Regions from separate parts of the Mesorhizobium sp. WSM4845 genome, predicted to be linked through region 2. Evidence: riboswitches for the same ligand, from Rfam matches in the RefSeq annotation. Region 2 holds a riboswitch; the other holds the start of a gene.
The links. Region 2 has a riboswitch for S-adenosylmethionine ahead of metX (homoserine O-acetyltransferase MetX). Riboswitches for the same ligand answer to the same signal wherever they lie in the genome.
Positions count from the first base shown of each region.

Region 1: another riboswitch for S-adenosylmethionine. It lies ahead of AC0L2C_RS15260 (O-succinylhomoserine sulfhydrylase); the one in region 2 lies ahead of metX (homoserine O-acetyltransferase MetX).

Region 1 covers NZ_JBVVQA010000011.1:136,015-146,559, reverse strand. Annotated here, with positions in the region: gene AC0L2C_RS15295 (magnesium and cobalt transport protein CorA) at 1-212, shown strand, start outside; gene AC0L2C_RS15290 (GcrA family cell cycle regulator) at 344-862, opposite strand; gene AC0L2C_RS15285 (acetylornithine transaminase) at 1,218-2,417, shown strand; gene argF (ornithine carbamoyltransferase) at 2,434-3,345, shown strand; gene AC0L2C_RS15275 (Hsp33 family molecular chaperone) at 3,508-4,518, shown strand; gene apaG (Co2+/Mg2+ efflux protein ApaG) at 4,716-5,108, opposite strand; gene AC0L2C_RS15265 (ceramide glucosyltransferase) at 5,366-6,520, shown strand; gene AC0L2C_RS15260 (O-succinylhomoserine sulfhydrylase) at 6,567-7,757, opposite strand; SAM riboswitch at 7,832-7,909, opposite strand; gene AC0L2C_RS15255 (2'-deoxycytidine 5'-triphosphate deaminase) at 8,035-9,129, shown strand; gene AC0L2C_RS15250 (ABC transporter substrate-binding protein) at 9,223-9,996, shown strand; gene araD1 (AraD1 family protein) at 10,058-10,545, opposite strand, start outside.
Region 2 covers NZ_JBVVQA010000033.1:24,239-34,783, forward strand. Annotated here, with positions in the region: gene yddG (aromatic amino acid exporter YddG) at 1-64, shown strand, start outside; gene AC0L2C_RS28175 (lysoplasmalogenase family protein) at 64-732, shown strand; gene AC0L2C_RS28180 (cupin domain-containing protein) at 707-1,147, opposite strand; gene gloB (hydroxyacylglutathione hydrolase) at 1,188-1,955, opposite strand; gene AC0L2C_RS28190 (class I SAM-dependent methyltransferase) at 2,296-3,072, shown strand; gene AC0L2C_RS28195 (ABC transporter ATP-binding protein/permease) at 3,188-5,014, shown strand; gene AC0L2C_RS28200 (DUF1194 domain-containing protein) at 5,209-5,979, shown strand; gene metW (methionine biosynthesis protein MetW) at 6,051-6,665, opposite strand; gene metX (homoserine O-acetyltransferase MetX) at 6,724-7,893, opposite strand; SAM riboswitch at 8,013-8,090, opposite strand; gene hisC (histidinol-phosphate transaminase) at 8,314-9,423, shown strand; gene AC0L2C_RS28220 (prephenate/arogenate dehydrogenase family protein) at 9,430-10,365, shown strand; gene AC0L2C_RS28225 (sugar kinase) at 10,457-10,545, opposite strand, start outside.

The DNA of each region.
Region 1 (10,545 bases), on a different contig from region 2:
TTGGCCAGAGCCAAGAAACGGCGATCACCAAGAAGCTCGCCTCATGGGCTGCAATCCTGGCGGTGCCGACGGCGCTCGCAGGCATCTACGGCATGAACTTCAACGACATGCCGGAACTTAGGATGGAATATGGCTACCCGGTCGTTCTGGGAGCGATTATTTTGGTCTGCTCGGTTCTCTACTGGCGCTTCCGCAAGAGCGGCTGGCTGTGAAGAGTAGGGCAGTAGGGCAGTAGGGCAGTAGGGCAGTAGGGCAGTAGGGCAGTAGGGCAGTAGGTAAAGATGGCGCCTCACGAGCGCAGCCTTTTGCAGTTCACCCCATACTGCCGTACTGCCTTACTCCCCTACCTACTGCGCCGCCGCTCCGAAGCGGGCTGAAACGCAACGCGGGCGTGATACTTGCAATAGGGTCCGGTTTCGGCCGCGTCGTTGCCGCAGAAATGGAACTCCTCCGAAAGCGGATCGCCATTCGGCCATTTGCATGTCCGCTCGGTCAATTCGACGAGCTGCAGATGCCGCGAGATCGGCACGACGACGTTCTCGACCGGACGGACATAATGACGCGTCACCGGTACGGCGTCGAATTGCGCCTGCAGCGCGGTCGCGCCGATCGACGTGGTGATATGCCGCGCAGTGCTCGCGGCCCGCGACACCGATTTCTGCACGGTCGATCCCTGCACGCTCTTCTTCTGGCGTGCCGGCGTGGCAGTCGCGCGTCCGCGGCCCGACAGTTTCAGCCGATGCACCTTGCCGATGACGGCATTGCGGCTGACACCCCCAAGCTGTGCGGCGATCTGGCTGGCGCTCAGCCCCTCCGACCACAATTTTCTAAGAAGTTCGACCCGCTCGTCAGTCCAATTCATGAGACCGCGCTCCTGCTGAAATGTGCGGCGATCGGAATCCTTCCACGATCCGGCTTCCGCCGGGCAGACACCACATATATCGGGTGATTAGGTCCGCCGCACGAAATCTAGTTATTTCTCGACCTATAATTACCTTATGCGCTGACTCGGTGACAAGAGTCCGAGGGCCAACACGAATCGGTTTTTTCGGTTTTCCCCAACTTGCCCGGTCGCTGATGAGCCGGCGTCTCGCTGGAAAGCTTGCCGCGCGTCCTTGCGCGACGTTTTCGTTGACTTCATGGCCGAAAAACACGATAAGCCGCACAGGCCGCCGCTTTGGCGGCTTTTTGATTTTCCGGTTCCGGAGACGCATATAATGAGCGGTTCGGCGCTTTTCGAGACCTTTACCCGCGCACCCCTGGCCTTCGACTATGGGGAAGGCACTTGGCTGGTCACCGACAGGGGCGAGCGGTATCTCGATTTTGGCGGCGGCGTTGCCGTGAATTCGCTGGGCCACAGCCATCCGCATCTGGTCTCGGCACTCACCGAGCAGGCGGCCAAGCTCTGGCATGTCTCCAACCTGTACGAGATTCCGGGGCAGAGCCGTCTGGGCGAGCGGCTGGCCGACGCCACCTTCGCCGACAAGGTGTTCTTCACCAATTCCGGCGCCGAGGCGCTGGAATGCGCCATCAAGACGGCGCGGCGCTACCATTTCGTCAAGGGCCATCCCGAGCGCTTTCGCATTATCACCTTCGAAGGCGCCTTTCATGGCCGCACGCTGGCGACCATCGCCGCCGGCGGCCAGTATAAATACCTGGAAGGTTTCGGCCCCAAGGTCGAAGGTTTCGACCAGGTCGGCTTCGACGACATCGACGCCGCCGAAAAGGCGATCACATCAGAGACCGCCGCGATCCTGATCGAGCCGGTGCAGGGCGAGGGCGGTATCCGCCCGGTGCCGACGCAGTCGCTGAAGCGGCTGAGGCAGCTCTGCGAACAGCATGATCTGCTGCTGATCTTCGACGAGGTCCAGTGCGGCATCGGCCGCACCGGAAAACTGTTCGCGCATGAATGGGCTGGCGTCACGCCCGACATCATGGCGGTCGCCAAGGGCATCGGCGGCGGCTTCCCGGTGGGCGCCTGCCTCGCCACCGACGAGGCCGCTGTCGGCATGACCGCCGGCGTGCACGGCACCACTTTCGGCGGCAATCCGCTGGCGATGGCGGTCGGCAACGCCGTGCTCGACGTCGTGCTGGCAGACGGTTTTCTGGAGGATGTGCAGCGCAAGGCGTTGCTGCTGAAGCAGGGGCTGGCGGGTGTCGCCGACGAATTTCCCGATGTCATTGAAGACATCAGAGGCAGCGGCCTGATGCTCGGCCTGAAATGCGCCGCGCCCAACACCAAGGTGAACATGGCGTTGCGCGACCAGCATCTGCTGGCGGTTCCGGCCGGCGACAACGTTCTTCGCCTGCTGCCGCCGCTCACCGTCACCGACGCCGAGATCCATGCGGCGCTCGACCGCATCCGCGCCGGCGCCCGGGGCCTGTCGGACGCCATCGCCGCGGCTGCGGCGAAATAACAGTCGGAAGACCCACATGAGCCTTCGCCATTTCACCGATCTTTCCGCCGTTTCCGAGGGCGATCTGCGCCTTATGCTGGACGATGCCGTCGTGCGAAAGGCAAGGCTCAAGGCTGGCGAGCGGACAAAACCGCTCGAAGGCAAGGTGCTGGCGATGATCTTCGACAAGCCGTCGACGCGCACGCGCGTGTCCTTCGACGTCGGCATGCGCCAGCTCGGCGGCGAGACCATCATGCTGACCGGCGCCGAGATGCAGCTCGGCCGCTCCGAAACCATCGCCGACACGGCCAAGGTGCTGTCGCGCTATGTCGATGCGATCATGATCCGCACCACGTCGCATGACCGGCTGCTGGAGCTGACCGAGAACGCCACCGTCCCCGTCATCAACGGGTTGACCGACGATACCCATCCCTGCCAGCTGATGGCCGACATCATGACCTTCGAGGAGCATCGCGGCCCGGTCGCCGGCAAGACCATCGCCTGGACCGGCGACGGCAACAACGTGCTGCATTCGCTGCTGGAGGCCTCGGCGCGGTTCCGCTTCAACCTCAACGTCGCCGTGCCGGAAGGCAGCGAGCCGGCGCAGAAGCATGTCGACTGGTCGAGGGCGCATGGCGGCAAGTTGAACTTCACCCGCTCGCCCGAGGAGGCCGTCCACGAGGCCGACTGTGTCGTTACCGATTGCTGGGTGTCGATGGGCCAGGAGCACCGTGCTCGCGGCCACAATGTCTTCTCACCCTATCAGGTCAATGCGGCACTGATGGCGAAGGCAAAGTCCGACGCCTTGTTCATGCACTGCCTGCCGGCGCATCGCGGCGAGGAGGTCACCGACGAAGTCATCGACGGCCCGCATTCGGTGGTGTTCGACGAGGCCGAGAACCGGCTCCACGCCCAGAAGGCGGTTTTGGCCTGGTGCCTCGGCGCTTGATCCGGGCTGCTGTGATCCTGGTCACCGTGATCCGGGCCGCCTTGATCCCGGCCGCCTTGATCCGGGAGTGCGTGATGCCTATCTCAGGCGCATCACGCAAATCGAGCGCGTTTCGACGCATGCGCCCCGGAGGGCGGCATCGCCGCGCCCCGGAGCTTTGTCATGTTGGAAACCCGTCAATTGGCTGAACATCAACCCAAACTCGGCGAATTCGGCTACGCCGGCGACGATCATGTCGTGCCCTTCGAGGTCGGCCCGCTCGACGTGCGCGGCCGTACCGTCCAGCTCGGGCCGATGCTCGACGCGATCCTCGGCCGGCATGACTATCCCGAGCCGGTCGCCCGCTTGCTGGCGGAAGCTTGCGTGCTGACGGTGCTGCTCGGCACTTCGCTCAAATTCGAAGGCAAGTTCATCCTGCAGACCCGCACCGACGGGCCGGTCGACATGCTGGTGGCGGATTTTTCCACGCCGCATGCGCTGCGCGCCTATGCCCGCTTCGACGCCGACCGGCTGGAGGCACTGACGTCTGCCGGCGAGACCTCGCAGCGGACGCTGCTTGGCAGCGGTGTCCTGGCGCTGACCATCGACCAGGGCGCCCACACGCAGCGCTATCAGGGCATCGTCCAGCTCGACGGCGAGACGCTGGAGGAGGCCGCGCGCACCTATTTCCGGCAGTCGGAGCAGATCCCGACCGATCTCAGGCTTTCGGTGGCCAAGCTGTTGACGCCCGGCATCGGCGGTGCCCGCGAGCAATGGCGCGCCGGTGGCATCCTGGCACAGTTCCTGCCGCAATCGCCCGAACGCATGCGCGTGCCCGACCTTCCGGGTGGCGACGGCGATCCGCGCGAGGAGATCCATGATCCGGCCGACAATTCCTGGCAGGAACTGCTGGCGTTGCTTGGCACCATCGAGCCGACGGAACTGATCGACCCGACGATCGGCGCCGAGCGGTTGCTTTACCGGCTGTTCCACGAGCACGGCGTGCGCGTCTTCGGCGGCGTGCCGGTAGCCGACCAGTGCTCATGCTCCAGGGAGAAGATCCGCGGCATTCTCGGAGGCTTCTCCGCCGACGAGATCAGGGACAGCACCGAGGATGGCGGCATTCACGTCGCCTGCGAATTCTGCTCAAAGCAATATGACTTCGACCCGGCGGAATTTGCTGCGGCTCAATAGAATTGAAATCACCGACGAAGCGTTGGCGCTGCCCCTCACCCTTACCCTCTCCCCGTGAAGAACGGGGAGAGGGGGCGCCAGCGTTGCGACAGGTTGTCCAGTTGATAGATGGGTTCCCTTTTACCCGTTCACTATACGGGGAGAAGGTGCCGGCAGGCGGATGAGGGGCAGCACGACCTTCCGGCCATCTATCTCTCTCAGTTCACCGTCCGCCGCGTGCCCGGCAGGTCGAGCGAAAAGGCGGGGATGGCGACGTCGAACGTCTCACCCCGCTTATTGCGCATCGTGTAGTGGCCGACCATGATGCCGGATGGCGTCGAGAGTGGGCAGCCAGACGTATACTGATAACTATCGCCGGGATTGAGTTCAGGCTGGTCGCCGACAACGCCGGCGCCGCGCACCTCCTCGACCCGGCCGGTGCCGTCGGTGATCTGCCAGTAGCGCGACAGAAGCTGCACGAATTCATCCGACTGGTTGTCGATGGTCACCTGGTAGCCCCAGACATAGCGGTTCTCCGACGGGTCGGAGCGATCTTCCAGATAGAACGGCCTGACCTGCACTTCGATGTCGCGCGTGACGGCGCTGTACATAAATCACTCCACACTATGCAGACGGAACATTCGACCCTCTCCGCAGTTCGGTCAACGGGGTGCGTCCCCCGGTGTCTGCCATCGTTGCCCGAATTTGTTAAGCGCAGGTGCCGAACAACAATGTCATTTAAGTGACACGTGACAATGATGGTGTGCAGGGCCGGGGATGGTGTGCAGGGCCGGGCGACTCAGCATTCTGTCGAACTGTTGAAAACGGCTTTCATGCGGCCGGTTTTTTCTGGAGCGACCAGATATTGATGGAATTGACAGTCACAGCCGCCTTGCTTTCCATAGCTCTGCTTGTTGTCAATCTCGCCAGCATCCTGCTGGCTTCGTTGAAGCTGAAGCGGCCTGGCAGGATCACGCCGCCAGCCGCCAAGGCGCCGCCGGTGTCGATCGTCGTGCCGTCGCGCGGCGTCGAGCCGTTTACCGAGGAGACGCTCGAGCGCGCCTTCTCTCTCGACTGGCCGCACTATGAGCTCATCTTCTGCGTCGCCCATGCCGATGACCCGGTGGTCGGGCCGATCACCGATGCGATCGCCCGCTTTCCGGCCGTGCCGGCCCGGCTGCTGGTCGGCGACGACCGCATCAGCGGCAATCCGAAACTCAACAATTGCGTGAAGGCCTGGGAGGCCACGCGCCACCACTGGGTCATCCTTGCCGATTCCAACGTCTTGATGCCGAGGGACTATGTCCAGCATCTGATGACGGCATGGCGGCAGGACACCGGCCTCGTCTGCTCGACGCCGATCGGCTCGCGGCCGGACGGGTTCTGGGCGGAGGTCGAATGCGCTTTCCTCAACACGCTGCAGGCGCGCTGGCAATATACCGGCGAGGCGCTCGGCCTCGGTTTCGCCCAGGGCAAGAGCATGCTGTGGAACAAGCCATTGCTCGACGCCAATGGCGGCATCCGTGCGCTTGCCGCCGAGATTGCCGAGGATGCCGCCGCGACCAAGCTGGTCAACGGGCTCGGACTGCGCGTCAATCTCGTTGCCGCGCCCTTCGAACAGCCGCTCGGCTTGCGCACATTTGGCGAAATCTGGTCGCGCCAGGCCCGCTGGGCACGCCTGCGTCGCGTCACCTTCCCACTGTTTTTCGCGCCCGAGATCCTGATCGGAGCGGCGCCGCCGCTGGTGCTTGCGCTGGTTGCGGCAGCAGGCGCCGGTTTCAGCCTGCCGGCTACCGCCATCGCCGTGCTGATAGTCGCCTATCTGCCGGAATGCGCTCTCGCCTCGGCCAAGGGCTGGCACCTGTCGCTGCGCATGATCCCGGCGATGGTTGCGCGGGACGTGATGCTTCCCGCCATCTGGGTGCGCGGCTGGCTCAGCGGTGCCGTCGACTGGCGCGGCAACACGATGACCATCCAAACCAGCGCCGTTGCGGAATTGGAAGAGACGCCGTCGGGCGCCTGACGGCGCCTGCTTTGCAGATCAGAGCGCAGCAGTTCGGCGCGTATCCCTACCTGGCGGCTTTCAAGGCCTGCTCGATGTCTTCGAGCAGGTCGTCAGTGTCCTCCAGTCCGACGGACAGCCTGAGCGTGCCTGGCCCGATGCCAAGTTCGGCCCGCGCCTCGTCGCTCAGATTCTTGTGTGTCGTCGTCGCCGGATGGGTGATCAGGCTCTTGGCGTCACCGAGATTGTTGGAGATCAGTACGACATCGAGCGCGTTCTGGAAGGCGAAGGCCGCCTGCTTGCCTCCCTTGACGTCGAGGCAGATCAGCGTCGAGCCGCCCGACATCTGCTTCTTGACGATCGCCGCCTGCGGGTGATCGGCGCGGCCGGGATAGATGACACGGACAATTTCCGATCGCTCGGCGAGGAAGTCCGCGATCCGGCCGGCACTTTCCGTCTGCTGGCGCACGCGCAGCGGCAGCGTCTCCAGGCCCTTCAGCAGCGTCCAGGCATTGAAGGGCGAGAGGCTGGGACCGGTGTGGCGGAAGTAGTCGTGCAAATTCTCGTCGATCCACTTCTTGTCCGACAGGATGATGCCGCCGAGGCAGCGCCCCTGGCCGTCGATGTGCTTGGTCGCCGAATAGACGACGATATGGGCGCCGAGTTGCAACGGCTTCTGCTGCAAGGGCGTGGCAAAGACGTTGTCGACGATCAGCCGCGCGCCGATCGAATCGGCAAGCGAGGCTACGGCTGCGATGTCGACGACCTCCAGCGTTGGATTGGTCGGGCTTTCAAGGAAGAACAACTTGGTGTTGGGCCTGACCGCCTTTTCCCAATTGGCGATGTCGGTGCCGTCGACCAGCGTCGCCTCGATGCCGTATTTCGGCGCCAGCGTCTCGACCACCCAGCGACAGGAGCCGAACAGCGCGCGCGCCGCCACGATGTGGTCGCCGGCCCGGGCACTGCACAGCAACGCCGCCGTCACCGCCGCCATGCCGGATGCGGTGGCGCGGGCATCTTCGGCACCTTCCAGCGCACACATGCGCTTCTCGAACATGTCGACCGTCGGATTGGCATAGCGCGAATAGATGAAGCCCGGTTCCTCGCCCTTGAAGCGGGCTTCCGCCGCTTGCGCCGTGTCGTAGACATAGCCTTGCGTGAGATACATCGCCTCGGAGGTTTCGCCGAAGCCGGAACGCAGCGTTCCTGCATGCACGAGGGCGGTCTGAGGCTTCCAGTTGCGCGTTTTGCTCGTCATCACCTTGTTCCAAACACAAAAAAATGGTCCAAACACAAAAAAACCGGCCGCGAAAGTCGCAACCGGTCGTACGGCCTTTCGGCCCGACGGTCCTTTAGCGACTTGTTTAACGTGGCTGCAAGCCGACCGGCCAAATCACCACGGGATAACGATCCTTTAGACCTGCGCAGCGCTTGCGTCAATTGCCGGCATGATTAAGAGGTTTGTACCAGCGGGTTCCACGGCAAGAACCTGCGGCAAGACGAGACCACGCCCGGCCTTCGAGCGGAGCCAGACTTTGCGGCAGACAGGCATTCTTCCGGATCAGGATATTTCCGCGCTGTACCAGTCGGGCGCGCTGAAGTCGCCGCGCGCGCTCGACGCCGACCAGGTTCAGCCGGCCAGCCTGGACCTCAGGCTTGGCGACAAGGCCTGGCGGGTGCGCGCCTCCTTCCTGCCCGGCCCCAACCACAGGGTTGCTGAAAAACTCGACCGCCTGAAGCTGCACGAAATCAATCTCACCGATGGTGCGGTGCTGGAGACGGGCTGCGTCTATATCGTGCCGCTGCTCGAGAGCCTGGCGCTTCCGGCAAACATTTCCGCCTCGGCCAACCCAAAAAGCTCGACCGGGCGGCTCGACATCTTCACCCGCGTGATGACCGATCGCGGCCACGAGTTCGACAAGATCGCTGCCGGCTACAACGGCCCGCTCTATCTCGAAGTTAGCCCGCGCACCTTTCCGATCGTCGTCCGCGCCGGCTCGCGGCTGTCGCAGATCCGGTTCCGCACCGGCAACGCGCTTTTGTCGGAAAGCGAGCTGCACGAATTGCACCGTGCCGAGACGCTCGTCGCCACCGAGCCGCCGAACATTTCCGGCGGCGGCATCGCACTGTCGATCGACCTCGATGGCGACAAGGACGGGCTGGTCGGCTACCGCGGCAAGCACCACACCGGCCTGGTCGATGTCGACAAGCGCGCCGCGCAGGATGTCGTCGATTTCTGGGACCCGCTCTACAAGAGCGGTGCCGGCGAACTGGTGCTCGATCCGGACGAATTTTATATCCTCGTCAGCCAGGAAGCGGTGCATGTGCCGCCGCTCTATGCCGCCGAGATGACGCCCTTCGATCCGCTGGTCGGCGAATTCCGCGTCCACTATGCCGGTTTCTTCGATCCGGGTTTCGGCCATTCGGCCTCGGGCGGCACCGGCAGTCGGGCCGTGCTCGAAGTGCGCAGCCACGAAGTGCCGTTCATCCTCGATCACGGCCAGATCGTCGGACGGCTGGTCTACGAGCACATGCTGAAGCGGCCGCAGGCGCTCTACGGCACAGATCTCGGCTCGAACTATCAGGCGCAGGGCCTGAAACTGTCCAAGCATTTTCGCGCCGCGCGCTGATCGCCCACTATGATCAGACCATGCTTGCCTGACCTTACGGGTCGTGCTTGGCTGTCTTAGCCGTCAATACGGTTGGAACAAGGGGAACAAAAAATGCAGATTTCAAGATGGATCGCATCGGCAGCAACAGCCGTCATGCTGGCGATGTCAGTCGGGTCGCTGTCGGCGCAAGCACAGGAAACGTTGAAGATCGCCACTGAAGGCGCCTATCCGCCGTTCAACACCATCACCGCGGACGGCAAGCTCGTCGGTTTCGACATCGACATCACCAATGCGCTTTGCGCTCAGATGAAGGTCGAATGCGAACTTGTCACGCAGGACTGGGACGGCATGATCCCGGCGCTCCAGGCCAAAAAATTCGACGCCATCATCGCGTCCATGAGCATTACCGAGGAGCGCAAGAAGCAGGTCTCCTTCACCAACAAATACTATACGACGCCGCTTTCGCTGGTGGCCTTGAAGGACAGCGATATTGCCTCGACCGAACCGGCGGCACTCGCCGGCAAGACAGTCGGCGCCCAGGCTTCGACCACCCAGGCCGACTATGCCCAGGATGTCTATGGCAAGGCCGGCGCCGAGGCGAAGCTCTATCCAACCCAGGAGGAGGCGGTCGCCGACCTGATGAACGGCCGTCTCGATGCCGTCCTTTCAGACAAATTCGTGCTGATGGACTGGATGAAGAAGTCGAGCGACGACTGCTGCAAGATGGTCGGCGACGTCAAGGGCACGGAGACCGAAGCCGGTATCGCCGTGCGCCAGGAAGACAATGCGCTGCGCGAAAAGCTCAACGCCGCGATCGACGCGATCGTCGCAGACGGCACCTACAAGAAGATCCAGGCCAAATATTTCGACTTCGACATTTATTGAGGCGTTGAAGCTGCGCGTTCTTCCTTCTCCCACAACAAGGGGAGAAGGAGAAGGTTGGCGCCTAAAGCGCCTTCACCGCCACCTTCACCGGCTGCTCGATTTCCAGCGGGTTGCGCAGCGGCAGGCCGAAATCCTTGGCCTCGATCTCGAAGACGTCGCCGGCCTCGGTCCTGACGCCGTCGGCGAAGGACAGTGTCGCGGTGCCGAACATGTGCACATGCACGTCGCCCGGCTGGCGGAAGGCCGAATATTTGAAGTGGTGATGTTCGAGATTGGCGATGGTGTGCGACATGTTCGCCTCGCCCGACAGGAACGGTTTTTCCCACAGCAGCTGGCCGTCGCGGAGGATGCGCGAGGAACCCCTGACGTCGGACGGCAGCTCGCCGATCAGGATCTCCGGTCCGAACGAAGCGTTGCGCAGCTTGGAATGCGCGAGGAAAAGATAGTTCACGCGCTCGGTGACGTGATCGGAAAATTCGTTTGACAGCGTGAAGCCGACGCGAAACGGGGCGCCGTCGTCGCCGATGACATAGATGCCGGCGACTTCCG
Region 2 (10,545 bases):
CGCAGCGCTTGCGGCGAAATCGCTGTTCTTGCGCAAGAGGGCTGCGAGCGAGGCAGGGGCGTGATGCCGTTTCCGGGCGGCATCGACGCCGACGCCAATGCGACGCTGCTGTTTTCGCTGGCCGCCGCGGTGATCTACGCCTTCACCATCGACATGCCACAGACGCTTGCGCGTTCCGCGGTCAAGACGCTGGCCGTGGCGATGCTCACCGTGCTGGCATCGCTGCAGGGCGGTCCGTGGCTGCTCATCGCGGCGCTGGCGCTCAGCGCCGTCGGCGACGCATTGCTGTCGCGCGACGGTGAAAAGGCTTTTGTCGGCGGGCTGGCCAGTTTTCTCGTGGCGCTTGGGCTTTACATCGCGCTGTTCCTGCGCTCCGGCGAGGGGGTCGGGCTGCTCTCGGCCGAGCCGTGGCGCGCGGCGATTGCCGTGGCAATGGCCGTGTTGGCGCTCGCCATGCTTTTTGCGCTCTGGCGCCGTGTCGGCCCCGCCCTGCGCCTTCCCATCAGCGTCTATATCGCGACAATTTTTGCCATGGGCATTTCGGCGCTGACCCTGAGCAATTTCTGGGTCGTCGTCGGCGCCGTGCTGTTCATGGCGTCCGACGGGCTGCTCGCCTCGGAAAAGTTCCTGCTGAGCGCCATCTCGCCGCACCGCGACTGGACGCGCCGCGCGGTCTGGGCGCTGTATTATGCCGCCCAGCTGGCGATCACGATGGGTTTCCTGCTGGGCTAGGACTCCAGCCTGGTTCGGCCAGCTCGAAGGCGGCGAAATCGAACCCCGGCGCCACGGTGCAGCCGGCCAGCGTCCACTCGCCCAGGCTGCGCGCCGACTGCCACCAGCCTGCCGGCACAACGATCTGCGGCCGCTCGCCCGCCGCCAATGCCGTGCCGAGCACCTGCTCGATCAGCGGCCCGTTTTCCCGATTCATCGACAGTGCCAGCGGGGCGCCGGCATAGAAATGCCAGACCTCGGCGGCGTCCTTGACGCGGTGCCAGGCCGACACTTGCTCCTGCTCCAAAAGGAAATAGATCGCGGTCGAATGGCCGCGAGCGCCTTCCGCGCCATCGCGAAAGGTCTCGGCATACCAGCCGCCTTCCGGATGCGGTTTCAGGCCGAGCGCCGCGATGATTTCGGCGGAACTGGTCATTTTCCCCAAAACTTCATGGATGCCAGATCATCAACGGTGCTCAGAAATTATCCTTGCGCTTGCGTATTTCGGCGAACACGTCGGCGTCGGAGGCGTTCTCCATGCCGAGATGCTTGCGGATTGCCGGATCGTGCCAGCGCAGGAACGGATTGGTCGACAGTTCCTCACCGATCGTGGTCGGCAGCGTCGGCTTGCCGTCGGCGCGCAGCGCTTCGATTTTCGCGGCGCGCTCCTTCAATGCCGAATTGGTCGGGTCGACGGTCAGCGCGAAGCGGGCGTTGGAAAGCGTGTATTCATGGCCGCAATAGACGACCGTCTCGGCCGGAAGCGCCGCGAGCTTCTTCAACGAATCGTACATCACCGGCGGCTTGCATTCGAACAGCCGGCCGCAGCCAAGTGCGAACAGCGTGTCGGCGGTGAACGCCACTTTCGACGCCGGCAGATGATAGGAGACATGGCCCGCCGTGTGGCCGGGCGTGGCGATCACGTCTATCCTCTCCTCGCCGAGGTGGATGACCGAACCCTGCTCGACGGTTTCGTCGATGCCGGGGATTTTTGCCTTTTCCGCTTCCGGTCCGACGATGCGCAGCTTGAAGCGCTCCTTCAGCGCCAGATTGGCCTCGACATGGTCGACATGGTGATGGGTGGTCAGGATCATCGTCGGCGTCCAGCCGGTACGCTCGATCGCGGCCAGAATCGACGCCTCCTCGGGCGCGTCGATGATCGCGGTCTGGCCGCTTTTCGGGTCATGCACCAGCACACCGAAATTGTCGCTGCGGCACATGAATTGTTCGATTTCAACCGGCATCGCATCTCTCCACGAGAGCGGTTCATCGTTTCACGGAAACGCCGAACGGCTCTCTCTCTCCTTGTTTTTGCGCAATTCCGGACGGAAAACCGTTTCACACTTTTCCTGGAATTGCTCTAGTGCGCCGCGCGTCCAGTTGGACGCACAAACGACGCTCTAACACTTTTTATCTGCTGCATCGTGCTTTCCGAAATCGAAACCAATTTCTTGCCGATGCAGCAGTCGCCGCAGACATAGGGCGCTTGCCCGCACATGTCATCCATCTTTGTAGAACTTGGCGTCTTTGTAGAACTGGGCGCCTTTGTTGAACTTGGACAGCATCGAAGATAGCGTGCCGCGCATGCATTCCGATATCGTCGACCTTCGCTCCTTTTATTCCACCACGCTCGGGCGATTGGCCGAACGCTCGATCACCATGGCGTTGTCCTCGATATGGGCTGTCGTGCCCAATGAGCGGCTGGTCGGCCTCGGCTACACCTTGCCGTGGCTGGAACGGTTCGGCACCGATGCCGAACGTGTCTTTGCCTTCATGCCGGCGACACAAGGCGCGGTGGTCTGGCCGGCCACCGGGCCGACCGCGACCGCGCTGGTCTTCGATGAGGAATTGCCGCTGGTCGATGCCTCCATCGACCGCATGCTGCTCGTCCATTCACTCGAACATGCCGAGAACCCGCGCGAGACGCTGAACGAAATCTGGCGGGTGCTGTCGCCCGCAGGCCGCGTCGTCATCGTCGTGCCCAACCGGCGCGGTGTCTGGGCCCGTTTCGAGCATACGCCGTTCGGCAGCGGCCGGCCTTTCTCGCGCGGCCAGCTCACCGAATTGCTGCGCGAAGCGAATTTCACGCCCGCGGCCTGGTCCGACGCCCTGTTCTTCCCGCCATCGCGGCGACGCTTCATGATGCGGTTCCACAATGTGCTGGAGCGCGCCGGCCGCAGGTTCTGGCCGATCTTTTCCGGCGTCATCGTCGTCGAGGCGCAGAAGCGGCTCTATCAGGGTGTGCCGGTCGTCCAGCGCGCCTCTCGCCGCGTCTTCGTGCCGGTTTTCTCGCCGCATGGCGCCACAAGGCTCGGCCGGATATCGCCGAGCGGGAACGCGCCGTCGCCTCGCCGTCGATGACGTTTTCGTGATCGGAATCACGCTTTTTCCCACCTATCTGTCGTGGGCGGGTTTGCTACCCGATTGATTCGACTTGCTCACCGGTTTCAGCACCGCTTGCGAAGGGTCTTCATCAATGGCTGATCATCCGGATTTCGAGGCCAGCGCCAAGCCGATTGCCGCGTCGGTCGAAGCTAGCAGCCTGCGCGACCAGCTGGCGACAATCGGGCTGGCGCTGGCGAAGTCGCCGATCCGCAAACGACTGCTCTGGGCCTGCCTCGGCATAGTCGCCGTCATTGTGGCAACCTCGATCGGGCAGGTTCTGCTCAATCGCTGGAACGAGCCCTTTTACGACGCGCTGGCTCGGCGCGACATGCAGGGTTTCCTGCACCAGCTTCTGGTGTTTTCCGCCATCGCCGGCGGGCTTGTGGTGCTCAATGTCGGCCAGACCTGGCTCGACCAGACGATCCGGCTGAAGCTGCGTGAGGCGTTGACCGTCGATCTGATCGGTGAATGGATGCGGCCGGCGCGGGCTTTCCGGCTCGCCAACGCCGGCGCCATCGGCGTCAACCCCGACCAGCGCCTGCAGCAGGATGCCGGGCATCTCTCCGATCTTTCGACAGGTCTCGGCATAGGGCTATTGCAGTCGTTCATTCTGCTTGTTTCGTTCGTCGGCGTCCTTTGGTCGCTGTCTTCCGGCTTCGTCTTCCATGTCGGCGGCTATTCGCTGGCGATTCCGGGCTACATGGTGTGGGCCGCAATCCTCTATGCCGGCACCGCCTCCTGGCTGAGCTGGCTGGTCGGACGGCCGCTCATCCGCTTCAACAGCGACCGCTATACGCGCGAGGCGGAGCTGCGCTCCTCGGTGGTCCGCGTCAACGAGAATGTCGATGCCATCGCGCTTGCGCACGGCGAGGCCGACGCGCGACGGCGGCTTGAGCTCGACCTCGGCACGGTGCTGGGCGCGATACGGCGCATCTACAGCGCCCAGATCAATCTTTCCTGGGTGACCGACACCTATGGCTGGATCACTGTCGTCGCGCCGATCCTCGTCGCCGCGCCGGTCTATTTCGCCGGTGACATCAGCTTCGGCGGGCTGATGATGGCTGTCGGCGCCTTCAACCAGGTGCATTCCTCGTTGCGCTGGTTCATCAACAATATCGGCGGCATCGCCGATTGGCGCGCCACGCTGATGCGCGTCGCCGATTTCCGCATCGCGCTTGCTGAAACGGATGTGCTCCACCACAGCGAGAGGCGCATCGAGTTCGGCGAAAATCTGGACGGCAGGCTGACATTCGACAAGCTCGAAATTGCGTCGCGGGATGGATGCACCAAGCTCGCCGAGTCCCATGTCGAGATCCGCGCCGGCGAGCGCGTCATGATCACGGGAGATCCGCGCGCCGGCAAGACGCTGTTCTTCCGCGCCATTGCCGGTCTGTGGCCGTGGGGAAGCGGGCGGATCGGCATGCCGGCCGGAGAGGTGCCGGCCTTCGTTCCCCGAAAACCCTATTTCCCGCTCGGCACGCTGCGCGAGGTGCTCGACCACGCCGATGCCGCGGTCAGCGACGCCGAGATCTCGGCGGTGCTTGCCGAGGTCGGTCTCGGGCGGCTGTCATCCTCGCTCGACCGGTCGGCGCGCTGGGAGCGCGAATTGAGCGATGACGAGCAGCGCCTGCTTGCCTTTGCCCGGCTGGTCTTGCGGCAGCCGAAATGGGTGATCATCGACGAGGCTTTGGACACGTTCGACGGCGCGACGCTGCGGCGGGTGCTGTCGATGCTGGAGGCGCGTCTTGCCGACGCCGCGATCCTCAATATCGGCCGTGGCCAGCACAACATTGAATTCTTCCCGCGCTCATTGGCGATCGTGAAAGATTTCGAGCGACCGCCTCTCAAGCCAGTCCGTGTCAGGGCCGGCGCGATCGAACCACCCCCGGCCGTCGCCAAAGCCCGCCAACAGGCATAGCCGGCCGTAAGCTTTATTTTGCCGTGATCGCGTCGAAAGATTGCCGGCATCGTTCGGAAGCCTGCGGCGTTGGATTCATGCGACACGCTTTGAGTCTTTGCTTCGATGCTTGTCGTTACCCCAAAACCGCTGCGCGCTTTTGGGCGACCTGCGTCAGCCTGCTTGCCTGCCTTGCCCGTGCCCAGGCAGCACCTTTGGCCGCGCCTGCCGACACCATTGCCGTGGACGTCGAACTGGTGCTGGCGGTCGACATCTCGCACTCGATGGACGAAAAGGAATTCGCCCTGCAGCGCGCCGGCTATGTCAAGGCGCTGCGCCACCCCGACTTCATCAATGCGGTGCGTTCGGGCGTGAACGGCCGCATTGCGCTGGCCTATTTCGAATGGGCAGGCACCGTCCGCGACGACGCCGTCATTGCCTGGCAGGTCATCGACGATGCCGAGAGCGCCGAGGTATTCGCCGGCAAGATCGAGGCGCGCCCGTTCAGGAGCTTTCGCGGCACCTCGATTTCCAGTGCGCTCGCCTTCGGCGCCAAGCTTTTGGATGGAGCCGCCTTCGACGCGACGCGCAGCGTCATCGACATCTCAGGCGATGGCCCCAACAATATCGGGATGCCCGTCGCCACGACACGCGACGCCGCGATAGCAAAGGGCATCGTCATCAATGGCCTGCCGATCCTGATCAGCCCGTCGCCCAGCTTCAGCCATCTCGACCAATACTATGCCGAGTGCGTCACAGGCGGGCCAGGCTCCTTCGTGCTGCCGGTCTATGCCGCTTCGGAATTCGTGACCGCCATACGCCGCAAGCTGGTCCTCGAGGTCAGCGGTGTTACCGATCCTAATGCCGGTCCCGGGGCCGATCCCGGGTCCGTCCCGGTCGACGCGGCAGCACCGGTCGACTGTTTGCAAGGCGAGCGCGGTCGGCGGTTTTTCTCCGATCCGTATTTTCCGGAACTTGATCGTTAGACCTCGACGAATGGCGATCAGTCCCAGATGTCTCCGGACTCGGGCCGGCTGGCCGAAGCGACGGGTCGCCGTTATCGCTTCAGCAGGAACACCGCCTGCTGGCCAAAGAAATTCCAGAACCACCATGGCATCGACAGGCCGATTTTCTGGCCATTGGCGTCGAGCGCGGTTGCCTTTTCCACCGTTGCGCCAAGCTCTTCGCAGAGATTGACGAAGTCGCGGATGGTGCAGAAATGGATGTTGGGCGTGTCGTACCAGGAATAGGGCAGGTCCTTGGTCACCGGCATCCGCCCTTCGACGAACAGCGAAAGGCGTACCCGCCAGTGGCCGAAATTGGGGAAGGAGACGATGGCGTGCTTGCCGATCCTGAGCAACTCGTCGAGCACCAGCTTCGGGTTGCGGGTCGCCTGCAAGGTCTGCGACAGGACGACGAAATCAAAACCTTTGTCGGGATAGAATTTGAGGTCCTTGTCGGCGTCGCCCTGGATGACGGACAGGCCGCGTGCCACGCATTCGTTGACGCCGCGCTGCGACAGTTCCATTCCACGGCCGTCGACCTGCTTCGTTGCCTGCAGCAATTCGAGCAGCAGGCCATCACCGGAGCCGACGTCCAGCACCCGCGACTGCGGCGGGATGAGATCGGCGACGACTTCGAGGTCGACGCGCTGGGCGTGGTTGACACTCATGATCGTGCCTCTTGACTGGCGCATGACCTTGATCCGAAAAGTCTGCAACTTTTCGGGGTCATGCGCTGAGCCCCCTGGCGCGGGCCGCCGACGCGATGAAGCCGTTGATGGCCGCGAACAGCTCCGGCTCGTCGAGCAGGAAGGCGTCGTGGCCGCGATCGGTCTCGATCTCGACGAAAGACACCGAGGCGCCGGCCGCGTTCAGCGCATGAACGACCGAGCGGCTCTCCTCGGTGGGGAACAGCCAGTCGCTGGTGAAGGAGACCAGGCAGAAACGGGTCTTGGTGCCGGCAAAGGCGTCGGCGAGCCGGCCGCCATGGTCGGCGGCAAGGTCGAAATAGTCCATCGCCCTGGTCATGTAGAGATAGGAGTTGGCGTCGAAGCGGTCGACGAAGGTCATGCCCTGATGGCGCAGATAGCTCTCGATCTGGAAATCGGCGTCGAAACCGAAGGTGAGTGCTTCACGATCCTGCAGGTTGCGGCCAAACTTCCGGTGCAGGGCCGCCTCCGACAGATAGGTGATGTGAGCGGCCATCCGCGCCACGGCCAGCCCCTTTTCTGGACGCTTGCCCTGCTCGAAATATTTGCCGCCATGCCAGTCGGGATCGGCCATCACCGCCTGCCGGCCGACCTCATGGAAGGCGATGTTCTGCGAGGAATGACGCGCGCCGGTGGCGATCGGCAGCGCCGAGAAAACGCGCTCCGGATAGCTCGACGCCCATTGCAGCACCTGCATGCCGCCCATCGAGCCGCCGAGCACCGAGAACAGCTTTTCGATGCCGAAATGGTCGACCAGCATCAACTGCGCCCGCACCATGTCGCGGATGGTGATGATCGGCAGGTCGAGCCCGTACGGCTTGCCGGTGGCGGGATTGGTCGAGGCGGGGCCGGTCGAGCCGAGGCAGCCGCCGATGACGTTCGAGCAGATGACGAAGAAGCGGCTGGTGTCGATGATCTTGCCGGGGCCGATCAGCACTTCCCACCAGCCCGGCTTGCCGGTCACTGGATTGGTGCTGGCGACATGCTGGTCGCCGGTCAGTGCATGGCAGACGAGGATGGCGTTGGAGCGGGCGTCGTTGAGCGTGCCGTAAGTCTTGTAGGCGATCTGGAACGGTGACAGCAGCGTGCCGGCATCGAGCTTGAGCGGCTTGTCGGCACCGAAACGCAACACCGGGCTCGACGGCTCGTCGGCCTCGTTGTTGGTCCTTTTCGTGCGCAGCGCGACCATCGCATCCTCTTACATTAACCCATCGTGTTTTCCGAAAGTCGATTGCGATTTTCGGGTCGATGCGACTGTCCGGCCGGCTGCGGACAACAAAAAACCGGCATTGCCTTCGCAAAGCCGGTTACAAGATGCAAACGGCCCTTTAGCGAGTTGTTTAACGTGGCTGCAAGCCGACCGGCCAAATCACCACGGGATTCGCCTTTCTTTAGGACCGGCGCGCCTCGGCGTCAACGGCCAGTCGTTTACCCATGCCAGTCGCTCACCCATGATCGCCGCCTCTCGACATTCCAGGCCACGACTTGTATTTCCGCTGCGGCTTCTAGTGTGCTGGATTTGAAGTTCCTGAGCGCCGTTGCCACCAAAATGGCAGGAACTTCAAATCCACCACACTAGGTGGAAGCGTTCTCGACGGATTTTTGCAATATGAACCAGGCATCGGATCAGGCACGTCCAACGCCCCGCGCGGGGATCATGGACATCGAAGCCTATGTGCCGGGCAAAAGCACGGCGCCGGCCGGCGTTACCAAGGTCCACAAATTGTCGTCGAACGAGAACCCGCTCGGCCCCTCGCAGAAGGCGATAGAAGCAGCGCGCGACGTCGCGGCCAAGCTCGACATATATCCCGACGGCACCGCCAGGCGCCTGCGGGAGGCGATCGCCGAGGTGCATGGCCTCAACCCGGCGAACATCGTCTGTTCCAACGGTTCCGACGAGATTCTGGGCCTGCTTGCGCAGACCTATCTCGCACCCGGCGATGAAGCTGTGATCACCGAACACGGCTTCATGGTCTACAAGATCTACATCCAGTCGGCAGGTGCTGTCCCGGTGTCGGTCAAGGAAACCAATGAGCGTGCCGACGTCGATGCGATCCTTGCCACCGTAACGCCGCGTACGCGGATCATCTTCCTTGCCAATCCCAACAACCCGACCGGCACCTATTTGCCGTTCCAGGAGGTGCGCCGCCTGCATGCCGGCCTGCCTCGAAACGTGCTTCTGGTGCTGGATGCAGCCTATGCCGAATATGTCCGCCGCAACGACTATGAAGCCGGCGTCGAACTGGTGGCTGGCGCGGAAAACGTGGTCATGACCCGCACCTTCTCCAAGCTCGGCCTCGGCGGCGCGCGGATCGGCTGGATGTACGCGCCGATGCATGTCATCGATGCGATCAACCGGGTGCGGGGTCCCTTCAACGTCAACGCGACGGCGATCGAGGCCGGCATTGCCGCGATCCGCGACCGTGCCCATGTCGAGCGCAGCGTGGCGCATAACGAGACCTGGCTGACCTGGGTGAGCGAGGAGTTGACCAGGCTCGGACTGCGGGTGACGCCGAGCGTCGGCAATTTCGTCCTCATCCACTTTCCCGAAGACAAAAAACATTCGGCGGCAGCTGCGGACGATTACCTCTGTGCGCGCGGCTACATATTGCGGCGCGTTTCCGGCTACGGTTTCCCGAATGCGCTGCGCATGAGCATCGGCACCGAAGAGGCCAATCGCGGCGTGGTCGCCGCCCTCGCGACATTTCTGAAAAGCTAGAACACCATGACATCACCGATGTTCGAAAAGATCGCGCTGGTCGGCATCGGCCTGATCGGCTCGTCGCTGGCCCGCGTAATCCATCGCGAAGGCCTTGCCGGTCATGTCGCCATCTCGACGCGCAGCGAAACGACGCTGGCGCGGGCGAAACAACTCGGCCTCGGCTCCTCCTACACGTCGGATGCGAAAGAGGCGGTCGGCGATGCCGACCTGGTCATCGTTTCGGTGCCGGTCGGTTCTTCGGGCGAGGTCGCCGAGGAAATCGCGCCGGCGCTGAAGCCGGGCGCGATCCTCACCGATGTCGGCTCGACCAAGGCGTCGGTCATCGCGCAGATGCAGCCGCATGTGCCTGCCGGCGTGCATTTCATTCCCGGCCATCCACTGGCCGGCACTGAAAAATCGGGCCCGGACGCCGGCTTTGCCGAATTGTTCGAAAACCGCTGGTGCATCTTCACGCCGCTACCCGGCACCGATCCCGAGGCGCTGGAAAGGCTCTCGGAATTCTGGCGCCGCTGCGGCTCCAACATCGACACGATGGATCCCCAGCATCACGACATGACATTGGCCATCGTCTCGCACCTGCCGCACATCATCGCCTATAACATCGTCGGCACCGCCGACGATCTGGAGTCGGTGACCAAGTCCGAGGTCATAAAATATTCGGCCTCCGGCTTTCGCGACTTCACGCGCCTTGCCGCGTCCGACCCGACGATGTGGCGGGACGTCTGCCTGCACAACAAGGATGCCATCCTCGAAATGCTGGCGCGGTTCTCGGAGGATCTGGCCTCGCTGCAGCGGGCGATCCGCTGGGGCGACGGCGAAAAGCTGTTCAACCTGTTCACCCGCACCCGCGCCGTGCGCCGCTCGATCATCGAGGCCGGCCAGGACATCGACGTGCCGGACTTTGGCCGGCAGGCAGTCGAGCATCCGGCCAAGGGATAGAGCATCGGACCCGTACCGGTTTTATGTGAAATCCGATGCTCAAGCAAAAGATAGAGCGGCGGTACCATCCGATTTGAAGGCCGCCTCGCGCTCAATCCGGCCAGTGAGCCGCCATCATCGCCAGTGTCTCGGCCCTGTCCGGCGCGCCCAGCCTGCCGCCGAAGCGCAGGCATTTGAGCG